One region of the Arthrobacter sp. B2I5 genome, then DNA from elsewhere that is predicted to be linked to it. Evidence: predicted binding sites of a transcription regulator. Region 1 holds the regulator's gene; each other region holds the start of a gene.

The links. Region 1 encodes HrcA, which represses chaperone genes, less so after heat shock. Its sites were predicted from a motif close to TTNGCACTCGNNNNNNNCGAGTGCNAA; they were not measured.
Region 2: QFZ60_RS05695 (FmdB family zinc ribbon protein) is a predicted target of HrcA. The motif match lies at 2,963-2,989, and genes of this name have one in related genera.
Region 3: QFZ60_RS03060 (Hsp20/alpha crystallin family protein) is a predicted target of HrcA. The motif match lies at 3,003-3,029, and genes of this name have one in related genera.

The regions. Positions count from the first base shown of each region.
Region 1 is NZ_JAUSYF010000001.1:1,996,072-2,003,089, forward strand. Features, by position in the region: gene QFZ60_RS09540 (DUF4870 domain-containing protein) at 26-436, opposite strand; gene QFZ60_RS09545 (DUF3097 family protein) at 589-1,440, opposite strand; gene hrcA (heat-inducible transcriptional repressor HrcA) at 1,614-2,627, shown strand; gene dnaJ (molecular chaperone DnaJ) at 2,716-3,843, shown strand; gene QFZ60_RS09560 (16S rRNA (uracil(1498)-N(3))-methyltransferase) at 3,846-4,625, shown strand; gene QFZ60_RS09565 (GerMN domain-containing protein) at 4,612-5,529, opposite strand; gene QFZ60_RS09570 (PhoH family protein) at 5,950-7,018, shown strand, end outside.
Region 2 is NZ_JAUSYF010000001.1:1,184,009-1,191,026, reverse strand. Features, by position in the region: gene QFZ60_RS05715 (hypothetical protein) at 1-569, opposite strand, end outside; gene QFZ60_RS05710 (GNAT family N-acetyltransferase) at 675-1,295, opposite strand; gene galU (UTP--glucose-1-phosphate uridylyltransferase GalU) at 1,300-2,205, opposite strand; gene QFZ60_RS05700 (5-formyltetrahydrofolate cyclo-ligase) at 2,313-2,933, shown strand; gene QFZ60_RS05695 (FmdB family zinc ribbon protein) at 3,044-3,319, shown strand; gene QFZ60_RS05690 (RcpC/CpaB family pilus assembly protein) at 3,461-4,204, shown strand; gene QFZ60_RS05685 (DUF4011 domain-containing protein) at 4,231-7,018, opposite strand, start outside.
Region 3 is NZ_JAUSYF010000001.1:649,288-656,305, reverse strand. Features, by position in the region: gene QFZ60_RS03075 (LCP family protein) at 1-480, shown strand, start outside; gene QFZ60_RS03070 (histidine phosphatase family protein) at 625-1,416, shown strand; gene QFZ60_RS03065 (NAD(P)H-hydrate dehydratase) at 1,385-2,317, shown strand; gene QFZ60_RS03060 (Hsp20/alpha crystallin family protein) at 2,511-2,933, opposite strand; gene QFZ60_RS03055 (hypothetical protein) at 3,171-3,368, opposite strand; gene QFZ60_RS03050 (FAD-dependent monooxygenase) at 3,515-5,158, opposite strand; gene QFZ60_RS03045 (hypothetical protein) at 5,171-5,734, opposite strand; gene QFZ60_RS03040 (S9 family peptidase) at 5,882-7,018, shown strand, end outside.

The DNA.
Region 1 (7,018 bases):
AGCGAGGCTGGGGTGCCGGCGGGGATTACTTGATCCAGCGCAGGTTGTACTGGTAGCGGTGCGGCTGGCCCCGGTTGACGTGGATCCCGGCTGCGACGGAGAAGCACGTGAGCGCCACCCAGATCAGTGTGGCAATGACCGCGAAGATGTTCCCGACGTACGGGATGAACACCAGGATGTTGGCCAGCACGGCGGCAATGGTGGGTGGCAGGCTGAAGTTCAGCGCTTCCTTGGACTCCTGGGCGGTGAACGGCCCGCGGTCGCGGAAGATCAAATAGATCAGCAGCGAGGGGATGCAGCCCAGGATCCCGCCGAAGTGCGCGAGTGTTGCCCACTGGCGGTCTTCGCTGGCCGTAAGCGGCAGGGCATTGGCGGGGACGCCATGGTACTCGGAACGGCCCTGGCCATCCCTGTGATCACGTGCGTTTTCTGCCACAGTCTGTTCCTTCGAAGGTGCAAGTGGTGCTGGGTACGGATTCCGGCACATGCAGAGCGTGAAAACGCGTGCAGTGCCGGAAAAATGCTGCGGTGCCTCAAATAAGGAACCGCACTACCAAGAATACTGGGTCGCGGGCGGCCCGCCGCCCTTCAGGGCACGGTCAGGAAATCGATCACTTCTTCAACCCTGCCCAGCAGGGATGCTTCGAGGTCTGCATACGTGCGCACGGCGCCCAGCAGTTTCTGCCACCCAAGGCCGATATCTTCCTTGCTCGCGTGGGGCCAGCCGAACGCCTTCAGGATCCCGGTTTTCCAGTCCTGCCCGCGGGGGACGGCAGGCCATTTGTCGATCCCAAGGACAGCGGGCCGGATCGCCTGCCATACGTCCACGTACGGGTGTCCAACAATCAGGACGTTCCCGGCGGCACCCGGGGAGGCCATGACGGCTTCCGCGATGCGGGACTCCTTGGAATCGGGAACCAGGTGGTCCACCAGGACGCCGAGCCGCCGGCCGGGCCCGGGGCTGAAGTCCGCCACGGCTGCGGCGAGGTCGTCAATGCCGTGCAGGGGCTCGACGACGATGCCTTCCACCCGGAGGTCGTCTCCCCAGACTTTTTCCACCAGTTCGGCGTCGTGCTTGCCTTCCACCCAGATCCGGCTGGCTTTGGCTACCTGGGCCCGCTGCCCGGCCACCCGTACCGATCCCGAGGCCGTCCTGCCCGCTGCCGGACCGGCGGCGGCAGGCCGTGGCGTCGGCGGCATCAGCCGGATGGGCTGGCCTTCAAGGAGGAAACCGAACCCAAGACGGAACGAACGGGACTTTCCCCGCCTGTCCTCCAGCGCCACCACATGCATCCCGCCGGATTTCTCCACACGGGTCACGGCACCCACCCAGCCGGACTGCACTTCCTCGAGCACCATTCCGCGCTCCACGGGAACCTCGGGCAGTTCCGTCCGCGCGGGAGCCGATATGCCCCGTGGGCCCCAGTTCTGGTAATCCATGGATTCGATCCGCCTAGCGCTAGGTCCTCAGCCCCGGAATTTCGCCCGGAGCGGTACCAATGCTAACAACGGGCCGAGGCATAATAGACTGTTAGCACTTGGGCATGTCGAGTGCTAACAGTGGGTTGCATCGGGAGGGGCATGCGCCCCGAACCATGGGATGGAGGTGGAGAGTGAGCGAGCCACGCAAGCTGGAAGTACTGCGGGCCATCGTGGAGGACTACGTCCACTCCCGCGAGCCGGTTGGGTCAAAGGCCCTGGTGGAGCGGCATCATCTTGGTGTTTCCAGCGCCACCATCCGCAACGACATGGCTGCCCTGGAGGATGAGGGGCTGATCACCGCCCCGCACACCAGCGCCGGCCGGATTCCCACCGACAAGGGCTACCGGCTTTTCGTCGACCAGATCTCCGCTGTCAAGCCGCTCTCCGCCGCTGAACGCCGCGCCATCCAGTCCCTGCTCGAAGGCGCGGACGATCTCGACGACGTGCTGGAGCGTACGGTCAGGCTGCTGTCCCAGCTGACCAACCAGGTTGCCGTGGTGCAGTATCCACACCTGAGCAGGGCACTTGTCCGCCATATCGAATTCGTCCTGCTCGCCCCCCGCAAGGTCCTTGTGGTCCTGATTGCCAACAGCGGCAAGGTGGAGCAGCGGGTGATCGACGTCGGGCAGGACCTCGGCGACGACGCGCTGGCTGAACTGCGTACCCGGTTCCTTGGTGCGCTGGGGGGAACACCGCTGAGCCAACTGGCCCAGGCGCTGCCCGCCGTCGTGGCCGCAGCCCCGCACCAGCAGCGGCAGGCGGCACACGCACTGGCGCTCGGGCTGGAGGGCCTGGCGCAAAACAGCCGGGAAGAGCGGATGGTCATGGCAGGCACCGCCAACCTTGCCAGATCCAACGTGGACTTCCCCCTCAGCATCGGCCCTGTGCTTGAGGCGCTTGAGGAGCAGGTGGTGATGCTGCGGCTGTTGAGCGAAATGGCCCAGGACCACCGCGGCGTCGCTGTCAGCATCGGAAGGGAGAACCCGTACGACGGCCTTGCCGAAGCTTCCGTCGTTGCCACCGGTTACGGTCCGGACAGTGCCGCGAAAGTAGGGATCCTCGGGCCCACCCGGATGGACTATCCCACCACCATGGCCGCCGTCAGGGCAGTGGCGCGCTACCTTTCCAGGATTTTGGGGCCCTGACTCTTAGCCGCCGGAGCCTGCTCCGGCCGGAAAGCAAGAGCCGGGCCGCCCCATTGAATTGCAGTACAACAAGGAAGAGATACGTATTTTGAGCAGCCACTATGACGTCCTTGGAGTCTCACCCGAAGCTACGGGCGAAGAAATCAAAAAGGCCTACCGCAAGCTGGCCCGCACCCTTCACCCTGACGTAAACCCCGGCGCAGACGCGTCAGAGCGGTTCAAGGCCGTAACCCACGCCTACGAGGTGCTTTCGGATCCCCAGAAGCGCCGGATCTATGACACCACGGGAAACGAGAACGGCACCGACAACGGCTTCGGCGGAGCAGGCTATGCAGGCCAGGGGTTCGCGTTCCAGGACATCTTCGACACCTTCTTCGGCGCCGGCGGCACGTCCGGTCCGGCCTCACGTGTCCGGCGCGGCCAGGACGCCCTCATCAGCGTTCGGATCGACCTCCGCGATGCCGTGTTCGGCGTCAACAAGAAACTCGAAGTGGACACCGCCGTGGTCTGCCCCACCTGCGACGGGTCCTGCTGCCGCCCCGGCACCCATCCCGAACGCTGCGACATCTGCGGCGGCAGCGGCCAGGTCCAGCGGGCCGTCCGCTCCATCCTCGGCCAGGTCATGACGGCCGCCCCCTGCGGCACCTGTGAAGGTTTCGGCACGGTCATCAAGGACCCCTGCAACGAGTGCAGCGGCCAGGGCCGTATCCGCAGCCGCCGCTCACTGACCATCAAGGTTCCCGCCGGCGTGGCCACCGGAACCCGGATCCAGCTCTCCGGACAGGGCGAAGCCGGCCCCGCGGGCGGTCCGGCCGGTGACCTCTACGTGGAGATCCGCGTCAACAACGATGCCACCTACGTGCGGGAAGGCGACGACCTGCACGCCACCCTGCACATCCCCATGACGGCGGCTGCCCTGGGCACGGACGTCAGCCTGGAAACCTTTGACGGCACCCAGGAGATCGACGTCAAGCCAGGAACCCAGTCGGGGGAGATCATCACCCTGCGCGGCCTCGGTGTCACACACCTCAGGGGATACGGCCGCGGCGACCTGAAGGTCCACCTCCAGGTGGACACTCCGGCCAGGCTCGACCCCGCACAGGAGGACCTGCTGCGCCAGCTGGCCAAGCTCCGTGGCGAACAGATCACCGAGGGCAAGCTTGCCGCCAGCGGCGGCATGTTCGCCAAGCTCCGGGACCGGCTCGGTAACCTGTAGCGGTGAGCAACCCCGTCTTCTTCACAGCCGCCGGTTCGCTGGACGGCATGGCTGCCGGTCAACTCTTCGTCCTCGAAGGGACGGAGGCGCGCCATGCCGTCACCGTCAAACGGCTGTCCCCAGGCGAAGCGGTGGACATTGTTGACGGCGCCGGCACCCGGATGACCGGGAAAGTCGTCTCTGCCGCCCCCTCCGGCCTCGAGGTGGAGTGCGGGACCCTTACCGTGGAAGACAGGCCGGACATCCGGCTGGTGCTGGTACAGGCCCTGGCCAAGGGCGACCGCGACGAACTGGCCATCGAGACGGCCACCGAACTGGGCATCGACGCGGTCGTACCCTGGCAGTCCGAACGTTCCATCGTCCGCTGGAAGGGTGACCGTGCCGCCCGGGCGCACGCCAAATGGGAGTCCACCGTATCCGCGGCCGCCAAACAAGCCAGACGTGCCTGGATTCCCGAGGTGCGGCCTGCCGTCGACACTGCAGGGCTTTCGGCTGCCGTGGAAGCGGCGGACCTTGCCGTCATCCTGCACGAAGACGCCGTACGGCCGCTGCGCACGGTCTTGGAGGGATGGCAGTCGAGTGCTGGCGCGGGACCCCGTGAAATTCTGCTGATCGTCGGCCCGGAGGGCGGCATCAGCCCGCGCGAAGTAACCAAACTCTGCGATAAAGGCGCCGTGACCGCCCTCTTGGGGCACCATGTCCTGCGGTCCTCCACCGCCGGGCCCGCCGCCGTCGTGCTTGCCAGTGACGTCCTTGGCCGCTGGACGGCTACCGGACCCTAAAGGACCTGGTGTCCTCGTTCCGGTCCGGTTCCCCGCCGGAACCGGCCTGGGCCACCCGCAGCACGTAGTCGCCGGGCGGAAGGTTCAGGGCCAGCGTGAAGACCCCGGCCTGCCCCTGTTCCGCCCCCGCCGTGGTTTCTCCGGTGAGGAAAGGTGCCTTGCTGCCTCCATCCGGTGACTGCAGGATCTGCCAGCGGAGCTTGGCCCCCGGGGACGTGCTGCGGCCAGTGATCTTGACGCTGCCCCCCGCAACGTCGGCGCTCTCCTGCGGGTCAATGATCCAGACCGGGGCCACCAGGCCGGCGGCGCGGGTCATCAGCGCGCCCAGCTGGACGCTGCCAAACGCCACGTAGTCGGTGTGGCCGTCCACAAGGATCCGGACCCGGATCTGCTGGCCCGTGTCGATCAGGCCCGAACTGGCGGCCGCGGCGGTTGCCGTGTAGATCAGTTGCTGGATGGCGCGGGCAGCCATGTCCGCGTCAAGATTGCTGTTGAAAGCGTCGGCGGAAACATCCACCGTGATGACGTCCTTGCCCGAAATCGAGGTGGCCAGTTTGTCCGGGTTCTGCCAGGGCGTGAAGAAGTCAGGGTCCAGCGGCTTCTCCGACATCATGGCCCGGAGGGCGCGGGTGACAGGGTTCTCCTGCTCCGGGACATCGCGGAATTCGCGGTAAAGGAAGATGTTCCCGCCGCTGCGGCCGATCCAATAGACCGGGGCCTTGTTGGAGGACTGCGTGGTTTCCAGCGGGGCGCTGGTGGAAAGCGTATCCGGCATGGTGCCGCCCGTGGCCGGGACCGAGGCGATGGTGCCGGTGGGGGTGGGACCGCCCTCGGCCGTGCATGCCGCCAGGACCGGAACCAGAACCAGGACTCCTGCCAGGACGGCGGGGCGCAGGCGGCCCATGGGTCGTCCAGCCCTTTCGGGCGCAGAGGTTTCCGGCACTGTCCTGCCCTTGTCCTTTCCTGGCGTGGCGGGCCGATCCCCCTGGCGGCCTGGTGTTCCAGCAGATGCTGGATTTCCAGCATTACACAATGGCGCAGCCGCTCCGGCGCTCTTTGCCTTCTCCACGGCAACTGCAACGGGAACGATATGAGGCCGATATGAAGTTGATACCTAAGGCCGCCCCCGGAGCCCCCGTGAGGCTCCTTGCCCATGTTCCATGTTCGAGGTTCCACTGCGGCCGGATATCCGGCCTGGTCCGGTGCTGGCGTAAGATGGAGGGATCGCTGGGGCAAGGAGCACCGGGCAACGGGCGCCGGCATCAGCCAAAGCAAACAAGTGATGTCGATCTTCGAGGGGACCACAGGCCTGCGGGCCAGCACCATGACTGAATCAGCAAATGGTAAGCGCCGGCTCAACACGGGCGACGGCAGTCCGGGGGAATTCCCGCACTCCCTGCCCGGCACCCGGACGGAAGTGGTCCTCTTTGAGAACTCCGACCAGATGGTTCAATCACTTGGCAGCCATGATGAGGCCCTGAGGTTCATCGAAGAGCAGTTCCCGGACGTCAACTTCCATGCCCGCGGCAACGAACTGTCCATCAGCGGCCCTTCAGGCGATGTGCCCCGCATCATGCGGCTCCTCCAGGAAGTCCGCGGCCTGGTGGCCCGCGGCACAGTCATCACGCCTGCGGTGCTGCAGCAGCTGGTGTCCCTCCTGCGCACCCAGTCGCTGCAGAATCCTGTGGACGTGCTCACCCATGACATTCTCTCCAGCCGCGGCAGGACCATCCGGCCCAAGACGCTGAACCAGAAGAACTACGTTGACGCCATTGACGCCAACACGGTGATCTTCGGCATCGGCCCCGCCGGCACCGGCAAGACCTACCTGGCCATGGCCAAAGCCGTCCAGGCGCTGCAGCAAAAAGAGGTCAGCCGGATCATCCTTACCCGACCCGCCGTGGAAGCGGGGGAGCGGCTTGGCTTCCTCCCCGGCACGCTGAGCGACAAGATCGATCCCTACCTCCGGCCGCTGTACGACGCCCTGCACGACATGATGGACCCCGAGTCCATCCCGCGCCTGATGGCAGCCGGCACCATCGAAGTGGCGCCCCTGGCCTACATGCGCGGCCGGACCCTTAACGACGCCTTCATCATCCTCGACGAGGCGCAGAACACCACGCCGGAACAAATGAAGATGTTCCTCACCCGGCTCGGTTTCGGATCCAGGATGGTGGTTACCGGTGACGTCACCCAGGTGGACCTGCCGTTTGGGACGCGTTCCGGGCTGCGGATCGTCGAGGAAATCCTGCAAGGCATCGAGGGCGTGAGCTTCTCTGTCCTGGACGCCGCCGACGTGGTTCGGCACCGTCTTGTCGGGGACATTGTCAACGCTTACAGCATCTGGGATGAAACCCAGCGGAACCGGGTCAAGCATTCAGCCAGCCGGGAAA
Region 2 (7,018 bases), 810 kb from region 1:
ATTTTGGCCTCGCCTGCCTCGGCGTCGAAAAGCGGGCTCTCCGGCCTGGCCGGCGCAGCCTCAGGCTTCGGCGGAATCGCTTCACCCATCTCCGGACGGCGTGCAGGTGCACTCATGGCGGAGCGGAACGCCGCATCGACTTTTGCTTTACGGTCCCGGACGGCGAGGAAACGCAGCAACGCCACAGAACCAACGGTCAGCACCGTACACAGGAGCGGAAGGGCGGCAGTACCAATGCCGAACGCTGCCAGGACACCCGAGATGAACGCAGTCACCAGGGAGAGCAGCCCCACAAGGGCCAACGCGGTCCGCCCATAGCGGATGCGGAACTGGGCCGGAGGCTGGGTGCTGGCAGTGCCGGCACCGGATGCCGGGCTCTTCCTGGTTTCCATGGCTTTCTCCTGCTGGGCGGCGACGTTCAAGACCAGGCCGGTGGGCGGTTCCGGCCCCTCATCGGCGGGGGCGTCTGCCCGGAATTCGCCGGCGGGCTGGAACTGGTGCCTGCGGTTCCGGAGGACGTAAGGGGCAACCCAAACAATCCAGAGCGCGACGGCAACCACAAGGATCACTGAGCTGCTAAGGGGGAAGTCCACACTCAAAACCGTATGAGCATCATGCCTGCTCAGGCCGCATTACCGGCGGTGTGTCGTCCCGCCACCGGCAAACCGTTTGATTTATGACCGGCGCGAGGCCAGCCAGGGACTCAACAAGCCCTCCGGGACTTCTTCGGCGGTGAGGGCGAACGATCGGTGGTCCGCCCATTGGCCATTTATGTGCAGGAAGCGGGGCCGGTACCCCTCGTCCCGGAAACCCAGCTTCTCCACCACCCGCAGGCTGGGCCCGTTTTCAGGCCGGATGTTGATTTCCATCCGGTGCAGGCCAAGGGCACGGAAGCAGTGGTCGGTCACCAGCGCCACGGATGTGGGGGCTATCCCCCGCCCTGCCCGCGCCTGGTCCACCCAGTATCCAAGGGTCGCCATCATGGCCGAACCCCAGACAATCGAGGACACGGTCAGCTGGCCCACAATGGCGGGGCTCCTGAGCCCCGGCCGCCACTCGGTAATGAGGAAGGGCAGTGCCGTGGCCTGGGCGGCCTGCGCTTTGAGCGACCGGACCATGTGCCGGTAATCCGGCAGCCCCCCGGAAGGATCGGGGTTGGAGGCCTCCCAAGGCTGCAGCCACTCGCTGTTCCGAGAGCGCACCTCCATCCATTCCTGTTTGTCGCGGTACCGGATTGGCCGCAGGACCAGATCGCCGCACTCGAGCGTGACCGGCCAGATGGGACCACTGCGCATGGCGCTACCGGGAAAGGTCCGCGGTGAAACCCGGCAGCCATTCGCGCAGGCCCGGGCCCAGGTCGTCGCTGTCGATGGCGAGCTGTATGCAGGCCTTGAGGTAGCTGAGTTTGTCGCCGGTGTCGTAGCGGCGCCCCCGGAAGACGACGCCGTACACCCCATGCCCCGCACCGTCACCGGACGCAAGTTCCTGGAGGGCATCCGTCAACTGGATCTCCCCGCCCCGCCCCGGCTCTGTGTGTTCAAGGACTCCGAACACGGCTGGGTGCAGGACGTAGCGCCCAATCAGGGCCAGGTTGGACGGCGCTTCCTCCGGGGAAGGCTTCTCCACCAGGCGGTTGACGCGGACGTAGTCTTCCCCGTCGATCTCCTGGATGTCGGCGCATCCGTAGGCACTGATCTGCGAGGGTTCCACTTCAATGAGGGCGACGACGGACCCTCCCGTTTTCGCCTGCACGTCGACCATGGTGCTGAGCAGTTCGTCGCGGGCGTCAATCAGATCATCGCCCAGCAGGACGGCGAACGCTTCGTCGCCCACGTGCTGTTTTGCGCGGAGCACCGCATGGCCCAGACCGTGAGGGTCGCCTTGCCGGACATAGTGGATGTCGCCAAGCTGGCTGGCTGCCTGGATGGACGCAAGCTTCTCCGTGTCCCCTTTGTCCTGGAGGGTGGACTCAAGGGACGGAACACGGTCAAAGTGGTCTTCCAGGGCCCGCTTGTTCCGGCCCGTAATCATCAGTACGTCGTGGAGGCCCACGTGGACAGCTTCCTCCACCACGTACTGGATGGCAGGCTTGTCAACGACGGGAAGCATTTCCTTGGGCATGGCTTTGGTGGCAGGCAGGAACCTGGTGCCCAGGCCCGCGGCGGGAATGACGGCTTTGCGGACTCTGGGGTTACTGGTGTTCACCGGACTAATCTAACGTCAGTCAAGCATTTCAGTAACCACCGGCGCGGCAGGCCCGCATGCGGGGCTTGAAAAGTCCCCGGAACACCGGCCAATGCAGGAAGGACACCATGCTGCAGGAGACCGACGCGGTCAAGGACGACATCAGGGCGGCACACCGGCGACGACGGGCAGCCCTTACGCCGGCGCAGCTGGAAGCGGCGGGGGCGGCGCTGGCTGCCCATGGGAAAGAATGGGCAAGGACGGTCACTGGAGATCGCCCGGGTATTGCCTGCGTCTACCTGGGCGTGGGACACGAACCGCCCACACTGCCCCTGATTAACGCCCTGCATCACAGCGGGCACCAGGTGCTGCTTCCCGTGTGCGAGCCCGGCCGGGAATTGAGCTGGGTGTTTTGGACGCCGGACACCGGCTTCGAACGCAGCAAATATGCACCAATACTGGAACCCGCTGGGCAGCGGCACGGGCCGGACACAGCCGGCGGTGCAGCAATGCTTTTCATTCCGGCCACCGCGGTGGACCTCGCGGGCAACAGGATCGGCCAGGGCGGCGGGTACTACGACAAGTTCTTGGGGCACCTCGCCACGGCAGGGAAGGAAATTCCACTGGCCGCTGTTATCTACGACGATGAACTGCTGCCCGCCGGCCGGATTCCGGCCGAGGAGTTCGACCGGCCGGTCCCGGCCGTCCTGGCTCCGTCCGGCTACCGGCCCTTGGCGGGCAGCGCCTAAGCCCGGGCCGTCCGGACGCAGTGATAGAATTAGCACTCAGGCCCTGCGACTGCTAACGGTTTACCCATGGCAGCACGGGACCTCTCGTTTGCCCAAGAGGAGGAGCACCAGTGCCAACATATGCTTACGCCTGCAAGGATTGCGGCCACGCCTTCGACATTGTCCAGTCGTTCTCGGACAGCAGCCTGACGTCCTGCCCTGAATGCCAGGGCACGCTGCGCAAAAAGTTCAACAGCGTCGGTGTCGTCTTCAAGGGCTCGGGCTTCTACCGCACCGACTCGCGCGATTCCAAGGGCAGCTCCGTTTCGCCCGCACCGGCCGCGGCTCCGGCCACGCCTGCTGCCGCCCCCGCCGCTTCGGCGCCGGCAGCAGCTGCCGCCAGCTAAGCAACCAAGTCTTTACGACGACGGTCTTTACGACGGCGGCCGGGCGCTTGCCACGCGGGTTCAAGCAGCGTCCGGCCGCCTTTGTCCACATAGCAGCCGTCCTGGCTCCCCTGCCGGGGCGGCAGCAATTAGCGTGGGCGCATGCCCATACTCCCCCGCCGCCGTGACAGCCTCCGGTTTCCCGGGAACACCCACAGTGCCGGCAGCGCGCATCAGCTCGGGCGCCGGCCCGGAAACCGCCCCCTGCATTCCCGGTTTGCCGGCTGGCTAAGCCGCAACCGGCGCCTCGCGGCGGCACTGCTTTTATGCGCCGCTGCAGCAATCGCGGTCCAGCAGCTCACTCCTGCCCCGCTCTCCACTGTGACTGCGCTGGCCGCTGCCCGGGACCTGGCCGCCGGAACCGCTGTAACAGCGGCCGATCTGGACCGTGTCCAGGTGCCTCCCGGAATGGTGGCCGACGGCTTCCTCCGGGACGGCGCCGCAGCCACGGGCAAGCAGCTCGCGGCTCCGCTCCGGAAGGGCCAGCTCCTCACCGATGCCCAGCTGCTGGGCCCCGGGCTCCTGGCAGGGACGCCGCCCGGTTCGGCGGCGGTTCCCCTGCGCATGGCGGATGCCTCGTCCATCCAGCTGGTCTCCCCCGGCCAGCTGGTCAACGTGGTGCTGACATCCGCCAATGGGTTCGACCAGCAGGGCCCCTCCGAAGTGTTGGCGTCGGCCGTCCCCGTGCTGTGGACCTCGAATAAGGGCGGCCAGACCGGACAATGGCTGGGCACCACAGAGACGGATGGACTGATCGTGGTGGCAGCCACAGCGGAACAGTCATCACGCCTGGCCGGGGCCTCCACCCAAGGCAGGCTGTTCTTCGTTCTGGTGGGGCAGCCATGATCCGCGGCGCCGCTGGAATGCGGTGGTCAGCCCCAGTGCGGCGGCTTCTGTTCCTTCAGCCAGGTGTCGTGGTCGTCCTCGCGGTCACCCCAGCTGCGCGCGTCGTCCTCTGCCGCCTTGCTGGGGAGAATCTCCCCGTTACCGCCCGACCCTGCCTTGGCGGCGGTGGGATCAGCGGGAACGGCAGCTGCTGCTCCGGTCCCGGGCTTGCCCTGGCTGTCGGTCCCGGTCTGGTCATTTTCGTTCTGGTCGTTTTCGTTCCGGTCGTTTTCGTTCTGGCGCATATCTTCCTCGGGCCTCTTGTTCCCAGGCCTGTCTTCTGTTGTCATCGCATCTGTTTCCCGCGGATCCTGGACCCGCCTGCCTTGGCTGCCCTCTTCCTGCCGGCGGCTTCCATCGCTGTTTCGGTTTCCACCGGCCTCGGATGGCAGGTAGGAGACACCGGCAGAGGGCGTCCCGTCGATTCCATGGAGCGCGTGGTTGAAGTCGTCGTCCAGGAACCCGGTGGAGGACGGACTCCGTCCCGGGAGCACCATCTTCTCAAGGCCAAGGTACCCCGCAATGCGGTCGGCGCAGGAGGAGGGGTCTGTGAAAACCTCAATGGTCCACAACGGCATGTACCGCCATCCCAGGCGTTCAAGCAGTTGCGGCCGCAGCCTGCTGCGCTCACGCACGCTCATGGTGCGGTACTGCGCAGTGCCATCGGACTCGATGGCTACGGGCCGCGGGAGGTCGATGTCGTCCTGGCCCATGGTGTTCAGGGGGTCCGCCGCGGCAACCACGTCGATGGCGCCGTCGTACTGGTGCCAGACCCTGGCGCCACGGGCCCGCAGCCTGTCCCCCAGGTCGGCCACCAGCGGATCCGCTCCCAGCGCCTGTTCACTGGCCGCGGCACGGGATGCGGGCGTGCCCAGATCTGTGTTGCCGGAAATTTCCCGGTCCAGCAGCGTGTAGAGGTCAACCGCCCCGTGCGTGAGCCGGGTCTGGTCCAGGTCCTCCGACCGGAAGCAGGTGAGGACGTGCATGGAACGCCGCGCCCGGGTCATCGCCAGGGCAAATTTCTCCCGGCCGCCCTCGGCGGACAGCGGTCCGAAGTTGTGCAGTGCCCGGCCGTGCGGGGTCCGCCCGAAACCCGGCGAGAAAATGACGTGATCGCGGACCAGTCCCTGCGCTCGTTCCAGGTCCACCACCCGGAAGGACTCCGGGCCGGCGCCAAAGAAACCGGCCAGGCCCGGCTGGTTGGACAGCTGGAGCCTGATGGATTCACCAATCCTGGCAGCGTGCCGGAGGCTGGCGGTAACCACGGCCAGCGAGGTCCGGGGACGGAGGCGGGCATGTTCGAAGACCAGTTCCACCACGCGGTTGACTTCGGCAACCACGGACTCGACACCCTCGTGGTCGGCGCTGGGAAGGCCGGTGCCGTCGGGCAGGTATTCCACCAGCAGCGACCGGTCCAGCCCCGTGGCCGACTGGCCTTCGGGCAGCCGGCGCAGGCCGCCGTCGTAAAAGTTCTTGCTCAGCTGAAGGACCAAGTCCTCATCCACCGCCCGGTACACCACGTTGAGCCGCCATACCGGAAGCACGGCGGAGAGCGCGGTGAAGGCACTCTCCACCCGCTGGTGGGCGGACTCTCCCGGCGCCAGCCGCTCCACCCCAACGGTGAAGGTCCGCGGCGTGGCAATGCGCGAATCGCCGAAGGCGATGATCTGCCGGGCACGGGCGATCGACGGCAGGACGGCCTGCAGGGACGTCGCTTCCGCATCGAGGATCACGACGGCGTCGAAATGCTGTTCAGCCGGAAGCAGGCCCGTCATCAGGTACGGGCTGACGGACCATACCGGGACCAGGGTGCCGATCAGGTCCGGAGCCTGCGCGGTCAGGGCCGGCAGGGACACCCGTCCGTCCTTGAGCAAGCTGCGCAGCAGATCGGCCTGGCGCGGCTGGGCGGCGATGGCGGTCCGCCACCGCTCGGCCAGGTCCCAACGCAGGCGGGCGGCGCCGCTGGCGATGTGGGCGTTGTCCGCCAGCCGGTACTCCGCTTCAAGCTGCCGCAGTGCATCGCCGTCGGACATGGCCAGGTAGTCGTCACCGCTGATCATTGCCTCAAGGGCTGACTGCCACCAGGCGAGCTCCAGTTCTGCGGCTACGGACCCTTCGGGGACTTCCCGTTCGGCGAGGTCGGCAAGGAGTTCGCCCAGGCCGTGTTCGCGCATGTTCTCGATGAGGAGTGTGCGTTCGGGCAGGGTCTTGAGCGTATCGGTGTCTGCCACCAAGCGCTCCAGGCGTTCCATCAGCCGCGCGTAGGGAACGGTGGACAGCGACCCGCCGCCCTCCGTATGCTGCAGCGCCTCGCCCAGCTGTGCCAGCTCCTGGTCCAGGGACCGGTACATGGCGTTCATTTCGGCCAGGCCGGAGGGAACGGCGGGGTGCCGCTGGGTGGTGGCATACCCCGCCCACAGGGCACGCTGTTCCTGGACCAGCACCAGGGATGAGTGCAGGTCTGCGATGTGGACACCCGGGCGGACGTATTCCTTGGCTACCCGGCGCAGCCTGGAGCGCTGCATGGCCGTCAGCTCGATCCCGCGCTCACGCCGCCAGGAAGAAAGGGCAGTGGCGGAAATAAGGTCCGTCACGGGCCGGTCGAAGATGTCCGGGGTGAACTTGTCCAGGCTTCCACGGACGGCGACCAGCAGTTCCAATTGCTCGCCCCACTCGGCGAATGACTCGCCCAGGCGGATTTCGGCGTGCTCCGCGACGGCGTCCATGCGGTCCCTCAGGAGGGGCAGGCTCTTGGCGACGGAGCGGACCAGGTCC
Region 3 (7,018 bases), 1.3 Mb from region 1:
CTGGGCGGCATCGACGTCAACGTGCCAATACCCTTCCAGGCCAGCGTCGAGACCCAGCATGTCTTCCCCCAGGGCATGAACCACCTGGACGGACAAGCCGCCCTGGAATTTTCCCGCGAGCGCTATGCGTTCTCCGACGGCGACTTCCAGCGGGTCCGCGACCAGCAGATCATGCTCCGCGCCATCCTTGCCCGCCTCACAGCCGGCGGCGCCCTGAACGACGTCAACGCGGTGCGGTCGCTGGTCGACTTCGCCTCCTGCTGCCTCACCGTGGACAGGGGATTTGATCCCGTCCAGGCAGCGATCCTGGCCTACAGCCTGCGCAACCTGGATGTGAACGCGATTGGCGGCATGACGCTTCCGACGGCGGGCTCCGGCTTCATCGCCGGGCAGTCCGTGCTGTTTCCCGATTACGGCGGCATTGCGGCTGTGGGCGCGGCACTTCGGGAAGGCCGGATCGGGGACTTCGCCAGGCCATAGGGGCTGACACCGGAACGATAGTTTCGGGTCGTCGGGTCGTCGCCGGGGCGCCGGCCGTTATCTTCCGCCGCACCATGGGTACGCCGTTGGTAGTGTTCCTGCATTCGGCACGGCAGCTCAGCATGGTGAGGACGGGGTGATTTTTTGAAGGACAGTACTTCGAACGACGACGGCCTGACGGAGGCGGTCCAGCAGGCGGGAGCGGTGGAGCTGCTGCTGATCCGGCATGGCGAGAGCGAAGGCAACGTGGCGGCCACCGAGGCGCGTGCGGCCGGCGTGGAGGTCATCGAGGTTCCCGCCCGTGATGCGGACGTGGACCTGTCCGCTACCGGAAGGGACCAGGCCAAGGCCCTGGGTGTTGCCTTGGGCCGGATCGCTGAGGAGTTCCGCCCTGACGCCGTGGTCTCCTCCCCCTACGCGCGTGCCCGCCAGACCGCTGAGATTGCGGTGGAGACAGCCGGCTGGCCGCTGCAGGTCCGCACGGACGAGAGGCTCCGCGACCGGGAACTCGGCATCCTTGACCGGCTGACGCGGCTGGGCGTGGAGAACCGGTATCCCGAGGAATCCGAGCGCCGGGACTGGCTGGGCAAGCTGTACTACCGGCCGCCCGGCGGGGAATCCTGGGCGGATGTTGCGCTGCGCCTCCGGTCCGTCCTGGCCGAACTGAACGGCGCGGGCACGGGCCAGCGGGTGATGCTGGTGTGCCATGACGCCGTGATCATGCTGTTCCGGTATGTGCTCGAGGGGCTGAACGAGAAGGAACTGCTGGACCTTGCAGCTACCGAGGCCATCCTGAACGCCTCGGTGACCCGGTTTGTCCGCCCCTCCGGCGCTGGGCCGTGGACGCTGGAGAGCTTCAACGTGGCCGACCACTTGGCCGAGCAGGGCGTCACCGTCACCGAGCATGCGGGAGACACCAGTGTCCGGCCGCGGTGATTCTTCCGGCGCCACCCTGGTGACGCCGTCGCTCCTGCGGGAGTGGCCGCTGCCGGCACCGGGTGCGGACAAGTATTCGCGCGGCGCGGTACTGGTGGTGGGCGGTGCCCGGGCCACCCCCGGGGCCGCCCTGCTGGCCGGGACCGCTGCCCTGCGCGCGGGTGCCGGAAAGCTGACCCTGGCCGTTGCCGAATCGGTGGCCGCCCAGATGGGGGTGGCAATACCCGAATGCGGTGCAATCGGCCTCCCGGAGACTGGGCAAGGATCGGTCAAGGCTGAGCTGGAGGGCATCTCCTCCTACCTGGACCGGGCCGACGCCCTGCTGGTGGGGCCCGGTCTCGATGACCAGGACCTTGCCGGTGAGCTGCTGGAGGCGCTCCTCAAGCGCGAGCGTAAGGGTGACGCGGGCAGCAAGGAGGGCGCCGCCGTCGTCCTCGATGCCTACGCGCTGGGCGCGCTGGTGTCCCTGGAGGACCAGCTGGACCCGTGGCGCGGCCGGCTCATCCTCACGCCCAATCCCACCGAAGCCGGGATCCTGCTGGGCCGGGACGCGGACCGCCTTGAGAAGGACCTGGCCGAAATCTCGGAGAGGTTCGACGCGGTGGTCAGCTGCCAGGGGCTGATCACCCAGCCGCCCGGGCTGGCCCCGGACGAAGCGGCACTGTACAAAATCACGACGGGGTACGGCGGGCTTGGCACCTCCGGCAGCGGGGACGTACTGGCGGGAGCCATCGCCGGGCTGCGGGCCCGGGGAACCAGCAGTGCCCAGGCAGCCTGCTGGGGTACGCACCTGCATGCAGCCGCGGCCGACCGGCTGGCCAGCCGGCTGGGGCCGCTGGGGTTCCTGGCCCGCGAACTTGCCGACGAACTCCCGCCGCTGATGCTGGAACTGGGCACCTGACCACTGACCTGCACGGCCCGCGAACACGGGCGCCGGACACGCGGGTGGCCCCCGGCCGAAGCCGGGGGCCACCGTGTCGGGAGGTCAGGGCCTAAGCTGCCGGTGCGCTGTTTGGCGCTGTGGCGTGCACAGAATGGCGATTCGCCCCAAAAAAGGCAGTCAACAGAAATGGCCACCTCCCGGTCTGTCAGGCCTAGGCAGCGATCTCCTGCTTTGCCCCCTTCGTTTCAATCTCGATCTTGCGTGGCTTGGCCTTTTCGGCCACCGGGATCCGCAGCGTCAGGACGCCGGCGTCGTAGCTGGCCTTAACGTTCTCGGTATCCAGGGTGTCTCCAAGGATCAGCTGGCGGCTGAAGACGCCGCGCGGCCGCTCAGCGGCAATCAGCTCGGTGTCCTTGCCCACGGGATCGGGACGCTCCGCCCGCACCGTCAGGACGTTCCGTTCAACATCCAGGTCCACCGAGTCCGCCGAGACACCTGGCAAATCGAAGGCCACGACGAATTCCTGGTCCTCGCGCCATGCATCCATTGGCATCGCCGCCGGGCGTGCAGTGGTTCCGAGGACTTGCTGGGTAAGCCTGTCCAGCTCGCGGAACGGATCAGTTCGCATCAACATGGCTGCCCTCCTCGTAAGAGACGGTCCAACATCCACGTCAGCCGATCTATATTGGCTGACATAGATTTTTTAGCACTGGGGAAGTAGGTCTGCAAGGGGTTCAAACGGGAATTTTTGAATTTTTTTTGAGCCCTCCGGTGCCCGAATCTCCGTGTTGGCCGGGACATGCAGAAGGGGCCATCCCGCGCCTGATGCTGCGCGGGAGGCCCCTTCCGGGTGCTTCCTGGTTTGCCCGGTTCAGTCCCTGGTGGGGTCCGGGCGAAGCGGTGCGGGCCCCGGATCCGGGACCGGCAGCGGGCCCGGGGGCGCCGGCGCGGGGAACGGGTTGGGGGACGGCGGTCCGGGCGGACGCGGCTGGGTGGGATCCGGCGATGTGGGCTCCGGACCGGGTTCGGGCGGAAACGGCTCGGGTTCGTGCACTGGCGGGATGGTCATGGAACTTCCCTTCTCACGCTGGGCGGATGTGCCTTGAACTGAACAGAATACGCCTGCGGCCCTCCGGCAACTACCCTCCCCGTCCCTGTTGCTCCATCGCCTATGGTCCCTAAACGCCGGTTTTGGGAGCAATAAGTGATGGAGCATCACGACGGCGGGAGGGCGCCCACCAGCCGCAGCCATGCGCCCAGCTGGGCCGGGTCCGCCTCCCCGCAGCGGAAGCCGACGTAGCCGTCGGGGCGGACCGCGACAACGCCGCGGCCGGGGTGGCTGTCGAGGCGGTGGACGTGCAGCAGGGCACCCCTTCCGGCCACCGGCTGCAGGCCGGGCACTTCATCCAAGGCGCCGGGGCCGGCGTCGCGCTCCAGCAACAGATGGATGCCGGGCACCGCGGTCAGCTCGTGAAGGCGGGCCGCCCGCCCGTTCACTGTAACGGCGGCGTCCGGCAGCCGCTCACCGGGCCTCGGCCACCCGTCCGTGCGGGGCGTTCCGTCCCTGGAAATGGCACTGGTCCGGTAGCGCACAAAGGGCTGGGCCAACAGCCGGATTCCCCGGGAGGTGAGCCACTGCCGGCGGAGCAGCAGCGGCAGGACCGGAGCGAACGCGGGCAGGAGGCTGCGGGCCAGCCGGGCCACCGGATGCGGCGAGGCTTCGCCGAAGAAGATGACATGCGCCAGCGCCAGCACCTGCCGGGCCGCGCGCCGCCGCTCCTGCCCGTAGGTTTCCAGCAGCTCCGGCAGCGGCCTTCCTGCCGTTGAGGCGAAGCCGAGCTTCCAGCCCAGGTTGAGGCCGTCCAGGATGCCGTTGTTCATGCCCTGCCCGCCGGCCGGGGAGTGGGCATGGGCGGCGTCGCCGGCAAGGAAGAGCGGATTGCTTCCGAACGTACTGGCCAGGCGGTGTTGCAGCGGCACCTGGGCCGACCAGCGCACGTCCCGCACAGCAGCGCCCAGCCCCGACTCCCGGAGCAGGCGGGCGACTTCCTCCGGTGGAACGGGCGGACCCGGCTGGCCGTAGCTGGCCGTGGGTTGCGGCAGCGCCGGCCGGGTGGCGAGCATGCGCCAGGTGGCCCCCTCGCCCAGCGCGAAGAGGAAGGCCAGCCCGGCTCTCCCGACCGCGACATGCAGCAGCCCGGGATCCAGGCGGCCGTCCAGTTCCACATCCGCGAGGACCGCTTCCACCCGGTACGGGCCGCCGCGCCACTGGGCTCCAGTGAAACTGCGGACCGTGCTGGACTGCCCGTCACAGCCGGCCAGGAACCGGGAGCTGTGGTGCCCGGAATGGTCTTGTGCATCATTGCCGCCAGCCCCGCGCAACTGCGCATGGACCATTCCAGTACCGGACGCCAAGCCTTCCGCCAGGCTGCGCTCACGTCCCAGGCCGCGGAACTCCACGCCCCAGTCCACCGGGACGCCCCGGGCTTGCAGCGCCTGCCAGAGCACGTCCTCGACGTCGGCCTGCCGGACCAGCGTCAGGTGCGGAAAGGCGGTGTCCGGGAGGTCCGCATGGCCCATCCGGGCTTCAATGACGCGGCGGCCCAGGTGGATGCGTGCTTCGGGAGTGGTGTCGGCACGGTTAAGTAACTCGTCGGTCACGCCCAAAGGGCGGAGGCCCTCCAGGGCCCGGGCATGCAGCATCATGGCCCGGGAAGGCCGGGCCCGGTGTTCGCGCCGGTCCACCACCCTGACCGTGGCCCCATGTGCGTGGGCCTGGAGTGCTGTGGTGAGCCCGGCGGGACCGGCGCCCACCACCAAAACATCAGTGTCCGTCGTTGTGCCTGCCCTGCCCGGCATTCCCGCCCGGCCTCATCCCTGGCCCAGCAGCCGCCACCAAGCGTGATCGGGGTGGGCGGGCGACTCGATCAGGGCGGGGTTGGCGAGCAGCTCATCGCGGCGCAGCCCGGGCAGGACCTTGTAGCTGATGGACCCGGGAACGCTGACCAGTTCCAGGACCCGCCAGAGTGCCGCGGCGTATTTGCGGGCGGGCGCGGCGCCGTCCCACTCGTACAGGCCGCGGTAGGCGCCGAAGGTGTCGTGGGCGCACCAGAGCTTGGAGACAAACCCCGGGAACCCGACGAAGAGCGGGGTGTTCAGCAGGCTTTCCGCCTCGAAAAAGCGGTGCGCCCGGCCACGGACCAGGCGGAGCGTGAAGGCCACCACCAGGACGCAGGGCTCCCCGGGTTCTCGGTCGACGGCGGTCTCCCGGTACACCCGCGAGGTGCTTCCGTCTGCGAAACGCAGCACCCGGCCCACATTGCCCTTGGGCAGATGCACCTGCCTGCGGGCCAGCATGAGGCAGGACGTACCCAAGCTGCGGGCCACGGCCGGCCAGGCTTTGGCCCGGGGCGCCGGTCCGGATTCGAGGTCCATAGCTTCTCCTTTTCCTTGCACCGCCCTCCCAGCGTGGCGGGAACCACGGGCAGGGTCCCAGAGTCTTTCGCCCCTTTCCGGCCGCCCCTTCTCCCCCGGTAGCGAACGGCCTGCCGACTTGTCCGGGGTGGTCTATATATTGAATCCATGACCTCCACCTCCCTGCAGGATTCCACCGGCACCGCTATCCCGGCGCCCCCGGTTGCCAAGAAGATCCCCACCGAGCGCACCCATCACGGGGAGACTTTCGTGGACAACTACGAGTGGCTGCGGGACAAGGAGTCGGCCGAGGTCGTGGGGCACCTTCAGGCCGAAAACGCGTACCAGGAAGCCGTTACCGCGCACCAGGAGCCGCTCCGCGAGGCCATCTTCCAGGAGATCAAGGGCCGCACCCAGGAAACCGACCTTTCCGTTCCGCACCGCAAGGACGGCTGGTGGTACTTCAGCCGGTCCGCGGAGGGCAAGGAGTACGGCATCCACTGCCGGGTCAGGGTGCAGGACACCGGGGATCCCGTGGCCGACTGGACCCCGCCGGCCGTGGAAGCCGGGGTGGGGATCCGCGGTGAGGAAATCCTGCTGGACGGCAACGTGGAAGCCGAAGGCAAACCGTTCTTCTCCGTGGGCGGCACAGCCGTCACGGTTGACGGCACCCTCTACGCCTACGCCGTGGACAACTCCGGCGATGAACGCTTCACGCTTCGGATCAAGGACCTCCGCACCGGCGAACTCCTGCCTGACGTCATCGAGAACATCTTCTACGGCGTGGCGTTCTCCCCGGACGGCACGCGCCTCTTCTACACGGTGGTGGACGAGGCCTGGCGCCCGTACCAGGTGAAGGCGCACGTCCTGGGCACTCCCGTGGCCGACGACGTGGTGGTGTACCAGGAGGACGACGCCGCCATGTGGCTGGGCTTCGAGCTCTCCGCGGACCGGCGCTACCTGGTGCTGGGCATCGGGTGCTCGGAATACAGCGAAACCAGGCTGCTGCGCTTCGACGACCCCGAACAGGGCGTCACCACCGTGATTTCCCGCAACGAGCGCGTCCTATATGAGGCCGAGCCTTTCCTCCTGGAGGGCCCCAACGGCGAAAAGGCCGAGAAGATCCTGCTCACGCACAACCACGGCGCCATCAACTCCATGGTCTCGCTGGCAGACCCGGCCGAGCTGGGCAAGCCGCTGGCGGAACAGGCCTGGCAGACCGTCGTCGAACATTCCGCCGATGTCCGCGTCAACGGCGCCGGCGTCACCGCCACGCACCTCATCGTCTCCATCCGCAAGGACACC